3 regions of the Synechococcus sp. R6-7 genome follow, and region 1 is predicted to be linked to each of the others. Evidence: predicted binding sites of a transcription regulator. Region 1 holds the regulator's gene; each other region holds the start of a gene.
What was found. Region 1 encodes NtcA, which controls nitrogen genes in cyanobacteria. Its sites were predicted from a motif close to GTANCNNNNGNTAC; they were not measured.
Positions count from the first base shown of each region.

Region 1 (6,375 bases):
CCCCCACACCGGTGGACAGCCCCTTCTGCTGCAGCACTTGTTTTAGTACCGCAAACACCTCAGCCCCGTAGCGCAGCGCCTCGCGAAAGCTGGCCGCTCCAATGGGCACAAGCATAAATTCTTGAATATCGACGTTGTTGTCGGCGTGGGCGCCGCCGTTGAGCACGTTCATCAGCGGCACCGGCAGCAGGTTGGCAAAGGGCCCCCCCAGGTATTTGTAAAGAGGCAAGCCCACTGCTTCCGCAGCCGCTTTGGCTGTCGCCAGAGAAACTGCCAAAATAGCGTTGGCCCCCAGGCGGGACTTGTTGGGGGTGCCGTCCAGGTCGATCAGCAACTGGTCAATACGGGCTTGGTTGAGGGCATCTTCTCCCTGCAGCTCCGACTGGATGGGGCCAAGGATGTTTTCCACCGCCCTCAGCACACCCTTACCGCCGTAGCGTTTGGGATCCCCGTCCCGCAGCTCATGGGCCTCGAAGGTACCGGTCGAGGCACCGCTGGGAACCTGCGCCAAGCCCGTTGCTCCATTGGCTAGACCCACCAGGGCTTCTAGGGTGGGACGCCCTCGCGAGTCGAGGATCTCATGGGCGGTAATCCACTCGATGGCCGTTTCCACAGTTACACCTCAGCAATTGGCTAGATAGCTCTGGCCAAAGCCAGATCCCCCCATAGACTAGTAGATTCTTGCCCGCGATCCGGTCAGCTTCCAGAAAACTTTAAGTCTGTCCTTCGGGCACAGAGATTCTTCAAGGCTGCAGCAGTAGATTGAACATAGGCCGGCCAGAGCTTCAACCAGCCGTCGAGCGGGGTTTGCCTGGGCAAGGTGCTGCTCAGGAGGTGTTCTCCTCTTCCTTCTAGGCAAAGCGATGGCTCAGCCGCATCGGGTCGTGTACGGTGATCTTCTTCTTGTGAATGGAGATGTACTTCTTCTTGCGCAGCTCTCCCAACAGGCGGGTGATGGTGACGCGGGTTGAGCCAATGGCCTCGGCAATGGCCTGGTGAGACAGCTTGAGATCGATGGTGACCCCATCTGGGCCAGGCACCCCGAAATCGCGACAGAGAATCAACAAAAAGCTGACCAGACGGGATCCCATGTCGCGATGAGCCAGCGTCTCGATCATCATCTCCGTTTGCAAGATACGAGACGACAGGCTTTTAACCAGCAACATGGCCAGTTCGGCGTTCTCCTGCAAGGATTTTTCCACCTGCTCGATCGGCAGAGAGAGTAACTCGGTAGGTGTAAAAGCCACCGAGTGATAAAAGCGGTCGGAGCGCTGTCCCGTGATAAAGGAGAGCACGCCGAAGATGCTGTTTTCCCGCAGGAGGGCAACGGTGATTTCCTCTCCCATTTCGTAGACCCGCGAGAGCTTAACGGCTCCCTTCACCAAAAAGTAAACCCGCTCCGCCGGATCCCCTGGAAAAAAAATGGTCTTCCCGCGCTCAAACGTTTCGATAACCGGAGGATGGTGAGGGCCTCCCAATTGCTTGAAGGCTGTGATCAGAGATTTTTCCGCTACGGCCACCGCCATACTCATCAACCTTTTAAGGTCAGTTTATACCTAAGATCAACCTACTAAGATCAATCTAGAAGCATTAGGCTAGGTTGCAACCCATTGACTTCAGAATCGATGATGATACCAAGATTTACCCTAAAGTAGAAGGTTCTGCCCAGGCATCTTTGTAGCACGTGCTACGTTTTTAAGTCTCGTTGCTGCTCTCCAGCCAAAGGCAGAGGTTAGGATAGGAGCCATTGCCGCTGGGGGCTGCGCCAGCCCTTGGCAGTAGAGGGTAGGGTGGGTTCTATGGGGATCCCAGAGGTTATCGTTGCTGCACCTTCTCAACTGAGCCGCCAGCATTTCACGGTGCGGATGCCGGATCCGGCCAATCACCTGCTGGAGGTGGAACTGCAGATCCAAGAGGTGGATCCAGAGGTGCCTTTGCGGCTGCGACTGCCGGTGTGGACGCCGGGATCCTACTTGGTGCGGGAGTATGCCCGTCATGTGCAGGAGTTTCAGGCGGCAACTGAGCAAGGGATCCCTTTGGCCTGGCGGAAGGTGGATAAGAACACCTGGCAGATCGATCCGCCGGGTTCTTCTGCCGTGAAGGTGTGCTACCGGGTCTATGCCTATGAGCTGACGGTGCGCACGAACCATCTGGATTTGACCCACGCCTATTTCAACGGGGCAGCGCTCTTCCTCTACGTGCCCGGTCGCGAGCGGGAACCCTACACTTTGACGGTGATCCCCCCCAAGCCGGATTGGCACATCGCCACCAGTTTGCGGCCCTTGACCTCTCCTTCTGAGGATCCCGCTTCCGGCCAGTCTTTTGTGGCAGAGGACTATGACGAGCTGGTGGATAGCCCGGTGGAGGTGGGCCTGCATCGGATGCAATCGTTTGAGGTGGAAGGGATCCCGCATTACCTTGTGGTTTGGGGGTCGGGCACTCTGGATGTCGATCGGGCCGTTGCCGATGCCAAGGCCATTGTCGAAACCACAGCCGCATTTTTTGGTGGGCTACCCTATGACCGCTACTGGTTCATTGTGCATTTGTCGCCGGGAGGATTTGGTGGCCTTGAGCACAAGTACAGCACCACCCTTCTTTACTCTGGGCTGGAGCTGCATCAGCCGGAGTCCTATCGGCGCTTTTTGTCTTTGCTGGCCCACGAGTTGTTTCATGCCTGGAATGTCAAGCGTCTGCGTCCTCTGGCATTGGAAAAGATCGATTACAACCAGGAAAATTATCTGGAATGTCTGTGGTTTTGTGAGGGGGCGACCAGCTATTACGAAAACGTCATCTTATTGAGGGCAGGGATCCTCAGTGCCGGCGATTTTTTAAAAGTTCTTTCCGAACAGATTGGTCGCTTGCAGCGTACTCCGGGCCGGGCCGTGCAATCGCTGCGGGAATCCAGCTTCGACACCTGGATCAAACTCTACCGCCCCCACGAAAACACCCTCAACAGCCAGGTTTCTTATTACTTAAAAGGGGCTTTGGTCTGTTGGCTGCTGGATCTGCACATTCGCCACCTTTCCGGCGGTCAGGGATCCCTGGATACAGCTTTGCAGGATCTGTGGCAGCGCTTTGGTCGGTCAGGGAAGGGCTACAGCGACCAAGACTTGCGGGAGACGTTTGAGCGGGCAGCCGGTGCCGATCTTGGCCGGTTTTTCGCAGCCTATGTGGAAGGCACGGAAGAGCTAGACTACAACACTTACCTACACCCCTTTGGCCTCACCCTTAAAGCCCACTTCAGCCGCCCCAACCCCATCCCATACCTGGGCCTCAATTTCAACGGCGAGGGCAATCGCATCAGCGCAGTAGAGATGGGATCCCCGGCGCAAAAAGCAGGCATCTGGGCCGGCGATGAGCTGGTGGCCCTGGATGGGTTCAGGGTGAGCGCTGCCAACTTGGCGGAACGCTTGACGGCCTATCAGCCCCACCAGATCATTTGTTTGAGCGTTTTTCAAGCCGATCAGTTGAAACATTTCTGGATCCCGTTGGATCCCCCTCGGCCCGATGTCTACACGTTGGAGGTGTTGCCTGAACTGACTCCTGCTCAAGAAGCTCTTCAGCAAGGCTGGCTGGGATCCCTTGTCGGCGCCCAGCTTCGGTCAGAGGCAGGTCCCCATCTGCTTGAAAATTCACCTATCTCCTCCTAGCATGTTGAGGCAAGCAGGTAATCCAGTTAACTGGAAAGAAAAGTAACAGCAGCAGAGGACAGGAGTATCTGATGGACTTAGTTTTGGTTTTATTGATTGGGGCAGCTGTTGGTTTCTCGGTAGGCATTTACGTTGCTCGCCAGTATGGGGCCAGTCCTAAACTGGAAATCTGGAAACGAGAGATTATCAGAGATATATCTTCGCAGCTAAGCCAACGCAGCCAAGAACTCAACAACCCGGACAAAGCACTCATCAAGTTGAGCGAAGGATTGGTAGACAAGATTTCTCAAAAGTTACAGGAAAAGTTACAGGCCGTCCAAGCTACCCTTGAAGAGTTTAAATTTCGCCTTGCTGACAGCCAGCAAAGCTTGCTACAGGACTGGGGCAGAGACCTTCTACAAGCTATATCTTCTACAAGCTATATCTGTAAAGTTGGCCGAACATGGCCAGCAACTGAACAATCAGCTAGCCATTCTGGAAAATCGAGCGACAAATCAAGCAGTAAGTTGGGACTCACAAGAAGTTGCTGTTGTCAAAGCGCTTGAGGAAAGTTCCCAGGAAGTCATTGATCATATCAGCCGTGATAAGTTGAGGTTAGCTTTATTTCTGTTTCTGTGGTCTAAAGGAATAAGAATTAAAAGCTTGGAAACCAAGGAAGCAAGTAGGGTTGGTAGCAAACTGAACAGCAAGCTAAATCAGATATCCAACTTTATGGGAGATAGATATTATTCAATTAGAAAACTCTACAAGTCGATAAAGTCAAACATGAACGAAGGAGAGGCTTTCTCCCTGATTCTGAAAGACGAGCCAAACCAGGTAGTATCAGATAGTTGCCAACTTGCGAATATGCTCTATAGTATCGCCTTCTTGGAGGAGTACCATTATTTGAAGTCTCCTAGATCTATAGAAGCAAAGCCGAGCAGAGACCCAAATGCATTGAACTTTCTATCAGGAGGATGGCTGGAGCGATATGTCAAAGAAAAGCTAGTAAAGATTGCCAGTCAGCAAGGCAAAAAGATCAGTTTTTCTTACATCATGAATACTCAAGTTACTTTGCCGGATGGAAATGATTTTGAAATAGATTTATTCTTTTATGTCAATGATAAGTTTTACTGGGTAGAATCCAAAACGGGTGATTATCATGAAAGTATAGACAAGTACTCTAGGTTGGCTTCCAGTCTTGGTCTTCAGCAGAATCAGGCTTTTGTAGTCTTGACTGATGTTGATCAGGATAAGAAAATTAGCCTGTCTTCCAGTTATAAGCTGTCAGTAATCGGCGTTGACGATGTTGAGCCGACCTTTATCAAAATTCTGAAAAGTCATGTCCGAAAGAGCACCTGACAAAAGCTAGCTAGGCTACAATCTTGACAGCTTGTTCCATACACCACCAGGGATCCTCCGCAAAAGCTGGCATGGGAGTGCTGCCTGCTTTGCCCAGAATGGCCAGCCGGACTTCCCGATCCAGGCGGGATCCGGCCCCGTAGGGATCTTCTGAGGGAGGTTCCAGCCGTTGCCCCAGAGGGGGCATCACCATAATGCCTGGCTGCATGCTGGTGCTGCTGACCCAGATTTTGAAGCGATCCACCGCTACGTCTGTTCCTTCTGGCAGCTGCATCTGCAGCAGGTAGCGGGGGCCAGAGCCAATCAGCAGGCTCTCGTTGGGGCGTAAACGGGCAGGCAGATCTGGTTGATAGGGGTAAACCAAATCCACGCTGTACCGCCGCTCGTCAAAGACGGTGACATAAACATGCACTGGAGTGGGGGCTCTGTTTCTCAAGGCAATGGCCAGGTTGCGGCCTGCTTGGATTTGCACTTTCCCTTGGGGATCCCGCGGCAGGGGGCTCACTTCGGCAGGGGCAGAGCTGCTGGCCGGGGTTTCCAGTTGGAGAAATTCCACTTCCAAGATGCTGCTCAGCGCATCGCTGGCAGGTTGCAGGTTCAAAAGATTACCAAAAGCAGCCACGTGCTCCAACAGCCGCACCAGCTTGCGAGGCAGGGCCAGTAGCTTCTTCACCGGGATCCGGAAGGCCGCCAGAGCCACCTCTTCCCCCCGCCGGTAAAAGTGATAAGTGGCATCGGGCAACAGCTCTACCCGCAAGTCCGCTGCTTCCGGGTCTGTGTAGGTCAGAAGCGGTGAGGCCGGCAAGGCCGCCAGCAAATCGGCAACGGGCATTTGCACTTGACTGGGATCCGCACAGGTGAAAGCCACCCGCAACGGCTGGAATCGGATAGAGGACATGGGGAAAACCTGGAACGGAGTCTGCCGTATTCTCCTGCTCTGAGGTTGCCAGGCAAGCAAGCCAAGCTCTATATTACCTGCTCATTACCTGCTCAGTTCTCTCGACTGGGCTGTGGCCAAGTCAGCTCTCGGCCAACAGACTCCCAACAGGCCATAGCTCCGTAATCAAACTTAACACCAAAGGCAAATGGAACCATTGGGAAACTATCCCGGATCCCATCTGCAAATGATCTCTTAATGGTCTATTCTTGATCCTGTTGTCGGGTTTGTGGCTGGAGTGGAGCCCACCTCTCCTCTTTCTAGGCTGATCTACGGAGAACCATGTTTAGCAAAGCTTTTTCTTTTCAGAAGGTGTTTGCGCCAGCGCGTCGTCGGTTGCTTGTCCTGCTGTTGGCTGCGTTGATGGCTGGGTTTGGCTGGGGTCTGGCTCCAGTGTTTGCAGCTAGGGATATTCCTGCAGTGGCTCTGTCGCCAACTGAGTCTATT
Region 1 is NZ_JANSHS010000377.1:852-7,226, reverse strand. Features, by position in the region: partial or broken gene eno (phosphopyruvate hydratase) at 1-613, opposite strand, end outside; gene ntcA (global nitrogen regulator NtcA) at 852-1,526, opposite strand; gene NW815_RS11120 (M61 family metallopeptidase) at 1,800-3,650, shown strand; gene NW815_RS11115 (hypothetical protein) at 3,722-4,195, shown strand; gene NW815_RS11110 (Card1-like endonuclease domain-containing protein) at 4,083-4,991, shown strand; gene NW815_RS11105 (hypothetical protein) at 5,002-5,889, opposite strand; gene psbV (photosystem II cytochrome c-550) at 6,211-6,375, shown strand, end outside.

Region 2 (3,761 bases), on a different contig from region 1:
GCGGTTCCGCCATCTGACCAAGCCGGTGGTTTTGCCCACCAACCTTGACCTGCTCTATCGAGGTGTGGCTTATCATCCCAAGGCGGTCGAAGGATCGGCTCAACCCGTTCAGACGGCAGAGGCATCTGCCCCGGTGGCTGCTGCTGGCCGTTCTCACCTCTTGGACGACCTGTCTCGCCGCTTGATGATGAGCCATCAACGCTTGATTCGGATTCGCCAGCAATCCATGCTGCTCCGCGGTACAGAGCAGATTGGCCTGCATGTCAACGTGCGCAACTTCTGGAACCGCATCCAAGGAAAAGTGCATCCCACCTTCCGGCTCAACTACGACCGTAGCCGTGTTAGCATGAGCTAATCTGCCCGTAACTGTTGATGCTCTGGCATGAGCTCAGCGAGAAGGGATCCCGGCTGGGGATCCCCTTTTGGTTTCTGGGTTGAGCTTCCTCAGGTCGATGGACGGCACAGGACGCTTCAACGCTGGCACGAGGTGCTGTTGACCAAAAGTAGCTAAGTTGCCCAAGGGATCCACAGTTTGGGAGTGCCGTTTGCTCAGAAAAAACGGGATCCCATCAGGGATCCCGCTGCAGAATCGGCCACACCGCTTAGGCGTCGAAGTAAAGGGCGAACTCGTAGGGGTGAGGCCGCAGATTGATGGGGTTGATCTCGTTGTCGATCTTGTACTCGATATAGGTCTGGATCAGATCTTCGGTGAAGACGCCTCCCTCCAGCAAGAAGGCATGATCCTTCTGCAAGCTTTCCAGAGCATCCAGCAGGGATCCAGGCGTGGAAGGGATCTTGGCCAGCTCTTCCGGCTCCAGATCGTAGATATCTTTGTCCAAGGGCTCGCCGGGATGGATCTTATTCTTGATCCCGTCCAGGCCAGCCATCAGCATGGCCGAAAAGGCGATGTAGGGGTTGCAGGTGGCATCCGGGCAGCGGAACTCCAGACGCTTGGCCTTGGGATTGTTGCCGGTCACCGGAATGCGAATGGCAGCGGAACGGTTGCCCTGGGAGTAAGCCAGGTTCACCGGCGCCTCGAAGCCGGGCACCAAGCGCTTGTAGGAGTTGGTGGTGGGGTTGGTGAAGGCCAGGATTGCCGGGGCATGCTTGAGCAAGCCACCGATGTAGTAGAGAGCTGTCTCGCTCAGGTTGGCATAGGTGCCTTCGCTATAGAACAAAGGCTGGCCATCCTTCCAGAGGGACTGGTGGGTGTGCATGCCGGTGCCGTTGTCGTTAAATAGGGGCTTGGGCATGAAGGTGACGGTTTTGCCGTGCTTGCGGGCCACGTTCCGGATCACGTATTTGTAAACCATCATGTAGTCGGCAGCCGTGACCAGATCGGCAAAGCGATAGCCCAACTCCCCTTGCCCGCCGGTAGCCACCTCGTGGTGATGCTTCTCGATGGGCACCCCCAACTTGCCCATGGTCAGCAGCATCTCGGTGCGGATGTTTTGATGGGCATCGGTGGGCGGGGCCGGGAAATAGCCCTCTTTGTAGCGAGGCTTGTAGCCCAGGTTGCCACCTTTCTCCTCGCGGCCCGAGTTCCAGCGACCTTCGATGGAATCCACGAAGTAGTAGGCCGAGTTTTGGGTTTGGTCGAAGCGAACATCCTCAAAAATGAAAAACTCCGCTTCCGGCCCGAAGTAAGCCGTATCGGCAATGCCCGTCGATTGCAGATAGGCAACGGCACGGGCGGCAAGGCTGCGGGGACAGCGGCTATAGGGCTGGCCAGTGCGCGGCTCAACAATGCTGCAAGTTATGCTGAGGGTGGGCACCTCCAGAAAGGGATCGATCCAAGCCGTTCTGGGATCCGGCACCATGTACATGTCCGACTCGTTGATCGCTTTCCAGCCCCGGATACTGGATCCGTCAAAGGGAAGCCCCTCGGTGAAGGTTTCTTCCTTGATCATCGAGGTGTGGAAGGAAACATGCTGCCAGGTGCCAAAGATATCCACAAACTTGAGATCCACTATCTGGACGTTGTTGTCCTGGATCATCTGAAGCACTTCTTGGGGCGTGGATGCCATTACTCTCTCCTGATTGGGTTGCGGTTAAGACTGGGGGAACTGTGGCTGAAACAAATGGGATCCCAGCAGGTGATCCCCACGCTTCGACCCAGACAGGCCAAAAACGCTCACTCATCCTAGAAAGGCCAACACGGGTATTTTGTAGTTTCTGATACAAAATTCATTTGAGCTCCGCTTTCTGACCAAGACCAAATTGCTGGCCATCTCAGACACCTCTTTTCCTTCTGGCTTGGGTCAACCGGGATTGGGTGTTGGGGATCCAGAACTTGAGCAATGGCCGCCACCCTGCCAACCTCTGGGCAGAAATAACCGGATGGGGCGGGCAAAACCCTGCCCCGGTTGCCTGAGGCGAGCGAAAATTAGGATCAGCAGGCCCCCAGCTCGCCCGGTTTGCCAAAGGGTGTTAAGCTAAAGCGTAGTCGTTATGAGTTTGACTTTTAGTCCTGTTGCAGAAGGAGAGACATCGGATGGCAGAGCAAAATCGGGTTGAGAATGTGGTGATCATCGGCTCCGGCCCTGCCGGGTTTACAGCAGCCATTTACGCTGGGCGTGCCAACCTGAAGCCGGTTGTGTTTGAGGGGTTCCAGGCGGGCGGGATCCCGGGCGGGCAACTGATGACCACCACCGAGGTGGAGAACTTTCCGGGCTTTCCCGAAGGCATCACCGGCCCCCAACTGATGAAGAACATGCGAGCCCAAGCGCAGCGGTGGGGGGCGGAACTCTACACTGAAGATGTCACCTTCGTCGATTTAAGCCAGCGGCCCTTTGTCGTCCGTTCTGACGAGCGGGAATTGCGCACCCACAGCCTGATCATCGCCACCGGGGCCACAGCCAAGCGCCTACACCTGCCCGGAGAGGAGACCTATTGGAACCGGGGCATGTCGGCCTGTGCGATCTGCGATGGGGCTATGCCTATGTTCAGAGGGGTGGAACTGGTGGTCATTGGCGGCGGCGATACTGCTTGTGAGGAAGCCACCTACCTGACCAAGTTTGGATCCCATGTGCATATGCTGGTGCGGAGTGACAAAATGCGGGCCAGCAAGGCCATGCAGGATCGTGTTCTCAACAACCCCAAGATCACTGTGCACTGGAACACCGAGGCGGTGGAAGTGATGGGCGACGGCCTGCGCCTGACCGGGGTGAAAGTGCGGAACAACCAAACCGGCGAAATACGCGAGATGTCAGTGGGTGGCCTATTTTATGCCATTGGCCACAAGCCCAACACCGACTTGTTCAAAGGACAACTGGAACTGGATGAAGTCGGCTACATCGTCACCCGCCCGGGATCCGTGGCCACCAGTGTGGAGGGGGTGTTTGCCGCCGGCGACGTGCAGGATCACGAGTTTCGTCAGGCGATTACCGCTGCCGGCACTGGCTGTATGGCGGCCATGTTGGCAGAGCGCTGGCTCTCGGAACACGGCTTGGCCCAGGAGTATCACGTCCTTCCCCAAAGCCATCCTGAACCCAGCCCTGCTGCGACTTCTGCGGCAGAGTCTGCTGGGGATCCTGCTGTTGAGGAGGCCAGCTTTGAGGAGAATGGACAGGATGACTTAGACTTCAGCAAGACTTGCCATGAGGGGAGCTATGCCCTGCGGCGACTCTACCACGAAAGCGATCGCCTGCTCATGGTCAAGTACACCGCCCCCACCTGTGCCCCTTGTCATGCCCTCAAGCCGATCTTGAACAAGATCATCGATGAGTTCTCGGACAAGCTGCACGTGGTGGAGATCGATA
Region 2 is NZ_JANSHS010000375.1:5,467-9,227, forward strand. Features, by position in the region: gene NW815_RS11050 (DUF4278 domain-containing protein) at 1-355, shown strand, start outside; gene glnA (type I glutamate--ammonia ligase) at 603-2,027, opposite strand; gene trxB (thioredoxin-disulfide reductase) at 2,495-3,761, shown strand, end outside.
Region 2: a site for NtcA is predicted at 2,169-2,182, ahead of glnA (type I glutamate--ammonia ligase). Genes of this name have one in related genera too.

Region 3 (10,394 bases), on a different contig from region 1:
CTCGAAAGGCTTGACAAAGGGTAACCCTGCGCTCGGAGTTGGTCATCACCCCGGTTTTCTCGCTCCACTGGCAGGCGGGCAAAAGCAAATGGGCATATTCTGCCGTTTCTGTAGGGTAATAAGCCTCTTGGTAAACGGTAAAGGGAGACTTTTTCAGGGCTTTTTTGACCCGTTCCAGATCCGGAAAGCTCACCAAAGGATTAGTGGCCACAATCCAGAAGAACTGCAGGGATCCGGTTTCCAGAGCGGCAATCATCTCGGTAGCCCTCAGCCCTGGGTGGGGGGAGATGGAGCCGCCGGGCAAACCCCAAGCCTGCTCCACCTCTGCCCGATGCTGGGGATGGCTCACCAGCCGATATCCCGGCAGCAGATGAGATAACCCCCCTGCCTCTCGACCACCCATGGCATTGGGCTGGCCGGTCAAGGAAAAGGGGCCGGTCCCCGGTCGGCCAATTTGCCCGGTCAGGAGATGCAGGTTGATTAAGCTGGTGATCTTGGCGGTGCCCTCACTGGACTGGTTTAGGCCCATCGACCAAAGGGAGAGAACCCTTTGGGATCCCTGCCAAAGCTTGGCCGCTTTAATCAAGTCCTCAGTTGCAATTCCACAGCGCTGGGCCACAATCTGCGGTTCATAATCGGCCAGCAAAGCTGCATATTCAGCAAAACCTTGGGTGCAGCCCTCGATAAAATCAGCAGCAATGGATCCCCACTTTAACAACAAATGGGCAATCCCATTGAAAAGATCGATATCCGTACCGGGGCGAATTTTTAAGTGGAGATCGGCAGCTTCTGCTGTCTGAGTGCGCCGGGGATCCACGACCACCATTTTGAGGGGGGATCCGGGCTTGTGCCGCTTCTTCAAGCGATTAAAAAGAATGGGGTGGCACTCGGCGGTGTTGGTGCCCACCAGAAAAGCCAGATTGCAGAGATCGAGATCCTCGTAGCAGCAGGGGGGGCCATCGGATCCCAGGGATTGGGTGTAGGCCGAGACGGCCGAGGACATGCACAGGCGCGAGTTGGTGTCAAAATTATTGGTGCCCAGGCAGCCCTTAATGAGCTTTTGAGCAACGTAATAGTCTTCAGTGAGCAACTGCCCCGATCCATACATAGCCATGGAGTGAGGGTTGTCTTTGAGGCAGCGCAGCCGAGAAACCATCTCCTCAAAAGCCTGATCCCAAGAAATGCGGCGAAAGGGCTGATCCAAGCTCTCCCGAAACAGGGGAGAGAGCAGCCGATCTCGACCAACTGCCTCCAGAACCGTAGCCCCCTTTACACAGACCATCCCCAAGCTGGAAGGATGCTCCCGGTCGCCTCTCATTTTCCAGTCACCTGAGGCTGTCGAAACCGCCTCCAATCCACATCCCACACCGCAATAGGGACATAGGGTTTTGATGACAGCTTTTTCCGACTCCATCGCGGTCACCATGAGTGGGGATCCCTGTCAGGATGGATAAGTGTCTTGCATTTTGGATCCCGATAGGCCATCAGGTTAAGGATCTCTTAGCCGAGGAGATCGGCCACTTGGATCTCAAATCCGGGCAATACAACCTGGCTTTTGGCAGTCTCTTGTTCGGTTAGCCAAAGGTGGCGATCCTGAGTCTGGATAAAAATAAATTTGCTTTTGGGAAAAACCAGCCAGACTTCCAGCGCACCGGAGCTGAGATACTCCTGGGCTTTCAAGAAAATGTCCTCTCCAGAGTCGGTTGGGGAGAGGATCTCTCCAGTGAGGGGATAGCTCTGCGGCAAAGTGGCAATATCCTCTCCAAATTGCTGGATTAAATCTGGAGACAGGTAGGCAACATCAGGTCTTCTGACTTTGCCTGTCGTTTGGCAGGGAGCCTTCACCAAAACCATACCCCCCACTGGCAGACATTCAACATAACCGAGCCAACGGAAGAGAAGTCGGGTTTGGATCTTTGCATGCCCTAAGGTTTGCCCCACTTTCTCCACAATGTAGCCATCTACCCATTTGGTTTGGGCAACTGGATTGGCCAGATAGTCGGCAAGGGTTTTGGGCAAGCTAGAGACCCGCTCCTCCATTGGGAGATCGGTTGGAACTACCTGAACCGGAGCAGTGGCCATCAACTTCCCTCTCCAAGTATTTTGAACCCTAGCTCAATCCCCTCCATGGGCAAAGCGGCGATAGAGGAAGTCAAGGGCGCGGTTACGCAATTCGTAGAACTCAGGCATTTCCATAATGCGGGAGCGGATGCGCGGTCGCTCGAAGGGAATGGTCAAGATCTCGCCGATATGGGCAGCGGGGCCGTTGGTCATCATCACCACACGGTCTGACAAGTAGAGAGCCTCGTCGATGTCGTGGGTAATCATCAAAACTGTGCAGCGGTGATCCCGCCAAATGGCCAGCAGCTCATCTTGTAGATCTTCCTTGGTAATGGCATCCAAGGCCCCAAAAGGCTCATCCAACAGCAAAACTTCTGGACGAACGGCAAGAGCGCGGGCAATGGCAACCCTTTGCTTCATGCCTCCAGAAAGCTGCTTGGGCCGCTTGTGGGCTGCCTCTGCTAAACCTACCAATTCTAGGTGTTCTTCAACGATTTCCCTTTTCTCCCGCCGGGATTTGTTTGGGTAAACCTGATCCACCACCAGATAAACATTTTCAAAAGCCGTCAGCCAGGGCAAAAGGGAATAATGTTGAAACACCATCATCCGATCTGGCCCTGGGGAGGTGATGGGCTGGCCCTTGAGGGTAATGGATCCCGAAGTGGGAGTCGAAAAACCCGCCACCATGTTGATCAAGGTGGATTTGCCACAACCCGAGTGGCCGATAATGCAAACAAACTCACCGGCGGCCACTTCCAGATTGATATTTTCCAGCGCAACGAAGGGCCCTGCTGAGGTGAAGTAGGTCTTGCCCACATTCTGAAGACAAAGAAGGGGCAGTCCTGCAACCGGAGAAGCAGAAGATAGCGGTGAGGAGAACGTGCGGGAGCTGGTCATCATGGTGTTTTCCAATCGAGAGTTTAAGGTAACAAAAGCTAAACTTCGCTGAGCCGGTACTCCTGCAGCTTCAGATCCTGCCGGATGGCCACCGACTCCAGGTAAGCAACGGGATCCTCTCCGTCAAAGCGGGATCCATCGGCAAAGAGTAAAGCTCCGCGGTCGTGGGCCCGATCCGGAAGGCCCAGTTCTCTGGCGGCTAGGGCGTAGGTTTCGCTGTCCAGAACTTGGTCGAGAACCGAAACCCAATTGCGGGGAAAAGCGCAGAGTCCCCAGCGAGCCATCTGCGTCAGGATCCAGAGGTGTTCCAATCTTTCCGGACAGGTGTTGCGCCCGTTGGCAAACTGGTGAAAACCGGTGAGGGCTTGGGATTCATCGGCAATTCCCCGCTGCAGAATACCCGTCCACCCCGGCTGCAGATCCTCCAGGGCCACGCCCACATACTGGGGCTGAGCCAGCCACTCCAAGATCTCAGAACGGTGCTGCGGCTGATCGCAGTAGTGACAAGCCTCCAGTAGTGCCTTGACCAGAGCTACATGGGTACGGGGGTAGTTTTGCGCCCAATCCTGGCGCACCGTCAGCACCTTTTCGATGTGGCTGGGTAAGATTTCAGGGGTGGTGGTGACGATAAATCCCAACTGTTCCCGCACGGCGCGGGAGTTCCAGGGCTCGCCCACGCAGTAGCCATCGATGTTGCCGGCCTTGAGGTGGGCCACCATCTGCGGCGGCGGGATCACCGTCAACGTAACGTCCCGATCCGGATCCACCCCCCCACCGGCCAGCCAGTGCCGCAACAGGAAGTTTTGCATGGAAGCCGGATGAACCACTCCCAGGGTGTGGACTGTGTCGGGGGTGTGGTTGAGGTATTGGCGAAAATCCGCCAGGCTTTGAACGCCTCGCTCCAAAAGTCTGCGCCCAAAGGTAATGGCGTTGCCGCCGCGGGAGAGGGTTAGCGCGGTAATCAAAGGCACCGGAACTCCCCCCACCCCCAACGTGGAGGCCAACGGGATCCCGGCCACCACCATGGCCGCATCCAGCCGACCGGAGCGGATCCCTTCCCAGATGGTCTTCCAGCCTGGCTCCCGCACCAGGGTGACCTGCTCCAGGCCGTACTTTTGAAACAGGCCTTTTTCCTGCGCCACCACCAGCGGGGCGCAGTCGTTGAGGGGCACAAAGCCAACCTCCAAATTGACCTTCTCCAGGCCGTGTTTGGCAATGGCCACGCGAACAGGCGTTTTTTGGCGAGCCCGCTTTTGCTGGTTGAGAAAGTAGATCATCTCTCCCCGCAGGCTGTAGTAGTCGGGGTGACGCACCACTTCCAAACGATGGCGGGGCCGAGGAAAAGGGATCCGCAAAATCTGGCCAATGCGGGCCTCCGGGCCATTGGTCATCATTACCACCCGATCCGAAAGCAGCAGCGCCTCATCCACATCGTGGGTAACCATGACACAGGTGAGCTGCTCCGCCTGGGCAATCTCCATCAGTTGCTCCTGCAGGTTGCCGCGCGTCAAGGCATCCAGAGCGCCAAAGGGCTCATCCAACAGCAGCACCCGCGGACGGATGGCCAAAGCCCGGGCAATGGCTACCCGCTGTTTCATCCCTCCTGACAGATGGGCCGGTCGCTTGTCGGCTGCCCCCTGCAACCCCACCTGGCGGATGTGCTCTTCCACAATCCGGTCCCGCTCCGCTTTGGGAAGGGATCCCAGCACCTCGTCCACAGCCAGGGCAATGTTCTCCCGCACCGTCAGCCAGGGCAGCAGGGAATAGTTCTGAAACACCACCATGCGATCTGGGCCGGGATCTGTAACTTGTCGGCCCTCCAGGAGAATGCCTCCGCGGGAAGGCTTTTCCAGGCCGGCGATGATGTTGAGTAGGGTCGATTTGCCACAGCCGGAGTGGCCGATCAACGAGACAAATTCCCCCTTTTGGATCTCCAGGTGGATGTCTTTCAGGACAGGATAGACCTCTCCGTTGTCGAGGAGAAATTCCTTGTCGACATGATCCACTTCAATGTAAGGCTGGGTCTTCATGATTCCCCTGAGATGATTTCTGAGAGCATGGAGAAATTGTCAGCAACCAATCTAAAACTCGGCCAAGCTCATTTAGCGATCCTCAGCCACCACCAGCGAGCCAATCCAAGCCGTGATGCGATCCAGCAGAAGACCCACCATCCCGACATAGATCAAAGCCAGAATGATTTCGCTGATGCGGGAGCTATTCCAGGCATCCCAGATGAAGAACCCGATGCCCACACCGCCAATCAACATTTCCGCTGCCACAATGGCCAGCCAAGACAAGCCCACCCCAATGCGCAAGCCGGTAAAAATATAGGGCACAGTTGCCGGGAAAACGATTTTGAAAAAGTACTTCCAGCCGGACATGCGCACAATTCTCGCCACATTGCGGTAATCCTGAGGGATCTGCTGTACGCCGACAACGGTGTTGATCAAAATGGGCCAGAGGGCCGTAATGAAGATTACGAAAATGGCGGAAGGGTTGGCATCTCGAAAGGCAGCCAAAGAAATCGGCAGCCAGGCCAAAGGCGGCACCGTGCGCAGCACCTGAAAAATGGGATCCAAAGCCTCGTACAGCCAGCGATTGACCCCGATGATCATGCCGCCCACAACTCCCACCAAGCCGGCCAGGGCAAACCCAATGAACACCCGCCGCAAGCTGGCCCAAATTTGCCAGAACAGCCCTTTGGCATTGCCGCCATAGTCAAAAAAGGGATCTTTAATGAGGGGATCCCAGGTGTCCTGCCAAACCTGGAGAGGGGTGGGCAAGTTGGCTCCGGGGCGGCTATAGGCAATTTGCCAGAGAACGAGCACTATTAAAATGGCCGTGGTGGGCAAAAGAACGCGGCGCAGCACTTGGTGGATTTGGACTCGCTGCCTCCAAGCAGAAGAAGATGCAGAGCTGGCCGGGGAGTGGAGCCCGGCATTGGACTGAAGAACAAAGCCTGGGCTGGTTTTCAGCAGCCAGTGGCCTAGGCCAACCAGTAGGGGAAGCAGGATCCGAAAGAGGTGGTAGCCCAACTGTAGGGCAGAGTGGAAAATCCTCATGGCTTGCTGGGAGTAAGGTTGAAGTCAACTTAAGAGGATCCCAAGAGAGAAGGGGTTTCAGGTGAACACTCTTTGTGGGGATTCGGGGATCCCTTCTCTCCTGGACAGAGGGTTTGCAGCTAACTTGCTGGGGAAAGTTGGGAAATTAGGCCAGCTTCTTAATCGCCAATTTCTCCAGGTAGGCGGCAGGATTTTCGGGATCGAACTGCACCCCGTCGAAGAAGGTTTCCACTCCTCGAGAGGTGCTGGGGGGAATGGCTGCCCCCTGACCAATGGCTTTGGCAGCTTCTCGCCAGAGTTCTTCCCGATTCACCCGCTCCACCAAGGCTTTGGTATCGGTGTCGGCAGGCAGATAGCCCCAGCGGATGTTTTCGGTCAAGAACCAGAGATCGTGGCTCTTGAAGGGGTAGGAAGCGTAGTTCTGCCAGAACTTCATCAGGTGGGGGCTGTTTTCAACGACCTTGCCGGTGCCGTAGTCAAAAGTGCCCCGAGAACGGCCCAAGATATCGGGCACAGGCACCCCCAGCCAGCGGCGGTCGCCGATGATGCGACACATCTCCTCTTTGTTTTCCATCTGGTCGCACCAGATCTGGGCTTCTAGCACCGCTTTCAACAGGGCAAGGGTGGCTTTCGGGTGCGCATCCACCCAGTCGGCCCGCAGGGCAAAGGCCTTTTCCGGGTGGCCGTTCCACAGCTCGCCGGTGGTGAGGGCACTATACCCCTCTTTTTGGTTCACCAGCTGGGCATTCCAAGGCTCGCCCACACAGAGGGCTTCCATGGTTCTGGATTTCATATTGGCCACCATCTGCGGCGGCGGCACCACAATGACGGAGACGTCGCTAGTGGGATCGATCCCGCCTGCGGCCAGCCAGTAGCGCATCCATAGGTCGTGGGTGCCACCAGGGAAGGTCATCGCACATTTGGGATCTTTGCCGGCAGCTCGAAGCTCGGCAAACTTGGCCTTGAGGGGGGAACTATCCAGGCCGATTTGCAAATCCCGATATTGGTTGGAAATGCTGATGCCCTGACCGTCCAGATTGAGACGGGCCAAAATGTACATAGGCACCGGCTTGCCATCGGTAACTTTGCCGGTGGTGATGAGGTAGGGCATGGGGGTGAGGATGTGTGCCCCATCGATGCCGCCGGCGGCGGATCCCAGCACCAAGTTGTCGCGGGTGGTGCCCCAAGAGGCCTGCTTGACCACCTCTACGTCCTTCATGCCGTACTTGTCAAAGAACCCCTTTTCTTTGGCGATGATCAGGGGGGCCGCGTCGGTTAGAGCGATGAACCCCAGCTTGGCGCTGGTGGTTTCGGGAGTATCGGCCTGCGCCACCCAGTAGCCTTTGCCCAAGGATTGCGATTGGGCGCGCGGGATCCCAGCCGTGGCCGCCCCAGCCGTGAGAGCAGCCACCCCGGCCAAAAATTGCCGACGGGAGACGGGAGAGGAAGTGCTGAACAGCTTAGACATCGAAACCTCCAAGATTTACAACGACGAAGTAAAGAAAAACTTTCAGGACGGCAACAGAACCGCTAGCGGGTTACCAAAACAGAAGCCTGGGCGGCGGACGGATGCTGACGCGGCCTGGCCCCAAAGTGCTCCCTGAGCAACTCCACCAAGACCGGCTTGAGGTCTTCGCAAGGGATCCCTTTGCGCACGCATTCGCCCAGCTTGGCGTCTTTGCCCACCTCTCCCCCCATGTAGATGTCCACGGCCTCCACCACCCTGCCGTCCTTGCGAGCAGTGGTGCCCATAAGGCCGATATCGGCTACTTGGGGTTGGCCGCAGGAGTTGGGGCAGCCCGTCCAGTGGATGCGCACCGTTTGGGGGATCTCCAGCTCCGCCTCCAGCTCCTCCATCAAGGCCACAGCCCGGTTTTTGGTCTCGATAAGGGCAAAGTTGCAGAACTGGTTGCCCGTACAGGACACCAGCCCCCGCTGCAATGGCCCTGGGTTGGGGGAGAACTTCTTCAACAGCGGCTCTTTTAACAAGGAAGCCACTCGGGAGTCGGGCACATTGGGGATGAGCACGTTCTGCTCCACCGTCAGCCGCAGCTCTCCGGAGCCGTACACCTCCGCCAAGCGGGCCAGCTCCATCATCTCCAGGGCGTTGAGCCGCCCCACCGGCACATGCAGGCCGACAAAGTTGAGGCCCGGCTGCTTCTGGGCATGCACCCCCAGCAGATCCCGCTTGTGCCAGACCACCTCATCTTTTTCCGCTGCCCTGAGCAGAGGGTGGCCCGTCTGGCGCTCCACAGCCGCCCGGAACTTCTCTAGGCCCCACTCGTCAATGAGCCACATCAACCGCGCCTTTTGCCGGTTGGCCCGCAGGCCGTGATCCCGGTAGACCAGCAGCACCGCCTCGCACAGAGGAACCACATCGCGGGGATCCACCCAGACATCCAGGCCGATAGCCTCTGCACAGCGGCGAGCCGAGAAAAAGCCGCCCACCAGGACGTTGAAGCCCAGCTTGCCCTCTTTGAAGGCAGGTACAAAGGCCAGGTCGTTGATCTCCGCATGCACGGAGTTGTCACGACAACCGCAGAGGGCGATGTTGAACTTGCGCGGCAGGTTGCTGAAGGAAGGGTTGCCCTCGCCGTTGTTGGTAACCATGTCCTGCACCTTGCGAGTGAGGCCGCGCACGTCGATCAGCTCGTCCGGGTCAATACCGGCCAGAGGGGATCCCGTGATGTTGCGCACGTTGTCCATGCCCGACTGGATGCTGGTCAGGCCTACCTCTTTCAGGTAGCCCAGGATCTGGGGCATTTCCTCGATGGGGATGCCCCGCAGTTGCAGGTTCTGCCGGGTGGTGATGTCGGCTACGCCCTGTTCTCCATAGGGGTGGATGATTGCGCCCAACATGCGCATTTGGCCGCTGGTTAGGATCCCATTGGGCAGGCGCAGCCGCAGCATGAACTGACCTGGGGTGCGCTTGCGAAAGAAGATCCCCAGCCACTTGAGGCGGTGATCCCGGTCGTCTTCAGGAATGTTCTCCCAACCCATCCGGGCAAACGCCTCCAGCTCGGCCTTGACCGCCAGCCCATCCTTTTCGCTTTTGAGGCGTTCAAATTGGTTCGCCATGATCGCTGCCGTGGGGTGAACACTGGCTACCCTAGCGATGACGAACCGTTAACTTTGGTATTGGCAGTTACACTTTGTAACAGGTTATGCAGTTTTGTCATTCTCGAATTGCGCTTTATGCATAAAGTCAGGCTTCCAGGAGCAGCAGACCCCTCTTTCCCCTTTGGGAAAGGGGCTGGGGGTGAGGAAAAGCTAGTTGAGAGGGTTGAAAGAGTTGAAAGGCTCCATCTGCCAGAGCAGACGGGGCGGGATCCCCAGCCCTTCGGTGAGGGGTGCGGGCCGTTGGGAAGTTTGGGGATCGCAGTCGTAGAGAGCGGTGGTGTAGCGGTAGCTGCGGGGGGGGCCACCGTTGAGGCGAATGCCGCTAATTTCAAAGGTGTAGTTGCGATTGGGCTGGATCGAACCCACGGAGTAGGTCAAAGTTTCCAGGCCAAAGGCGGGATCCCCCACGCGGAGATCTCCAACAGGCACCGGCTCGCCGCTGAGGGCATCGGTGATGCGGACTTGGGCTTGGCTGAGATCAGCCTTGCCGCCACGGCTGGGCACCGAGAAAGACCAGCGGTAGGCAGACAGGGGCTGGCCGGAAAACCCTTCTAGGCGGTAGAGGTAGCCGTCTTTCTCCGGGAAGGCGATGAACTCTGGATCTGGCACCGACTCGTCAAAACCGAAGATCCAGTTGGCGTTGGCCTGGGTCACCCGTCCAGCCCGTGGGTCAAAGACAATGCCGTAGGCCCCCTGGGCGTACTGAGGATACAGGTTCCAGCGGCGATGCCCCACATCCACAAAGTTTTCTCGACCTGGCTCGGCAAAATAGATGTCCACCTGCCGCGCCAACACCCGGCCTGGATCGGGGCCGTTCAGCTCTAGGATGGGCCCAACCGCCAGGTTGCTGAAGCGGGATCCCGCCTCCCCAGCAGGGGTAAAGCAGCGCCAAGAAGGGGGCGGCTGGTGGCTGAGAGTACCATTGGCTACCTGCATCAAGGCCGCTTGCTGGGCGGCTTCTAGGAACTGAGGATTGAGCTTCACCGGCGGTAACTGGTGCAACAGCCGTAGAAAATTCAGCCGATCCATCATCTTTTGGGCTGCTGCAGGCGTAAGGCGACCGGGGTTGCAGGTAGCAACCTGGGGCTGTTCGGCGTAAATAGGCCCCGTGAAGCTGCGGGTCTGGCGATCCAACCGGCACAGGAAGCTGGCAATCGGCACTTCCCCTGCCCGCGGTGGCTCCATCGAGGTAGGGGATCCTCCACAGGCCGCCAGCAGACAAAGACAAAAGATCCCCGCGATCCTCAAAGCCCA
Region 3 is NZ_JANSHS010000155.1:430-10,823, reverse strand. Features, by position in the region: gene NW815_RS05355 (molybdopterin oxidoreductase family protein) at 1-1,414, opposite strand, end outside; gene NW815_RS05350 (Uma2 family endonuclease) at 1,501-2,082, opposite strand; gene NW815_RS05345 (ABC transporter ATP-binding protein) at 2,116-2,958, opposite strand; gene NW815_RS05340 (nitrate ABC transporter ATP-binding protein) at 2,997-4,988, opposite strand; gene ntrB (nitrate ABC transporter permease) at 5,061-6,020, opposite strand; gene NW815_RS05330 (CmpA/NrtA family ABC transporter substrate-binding protein) at 6,166-7,488, opposite strand; gene NW815_RS05325 (ferredoxin--nitrite reductase) at 7,551-9,098, opposite strand; gene NW815_RS05320 (CAP domain-containing protein) at 9,291-10,394, opposite strand, start outside.
Region 3: a site for NtcA is predicted at 9,156-9,169, ahead of NW815_RS05325 (ferredoxin--nitrite reductase). Genes of this name have one in related genera too.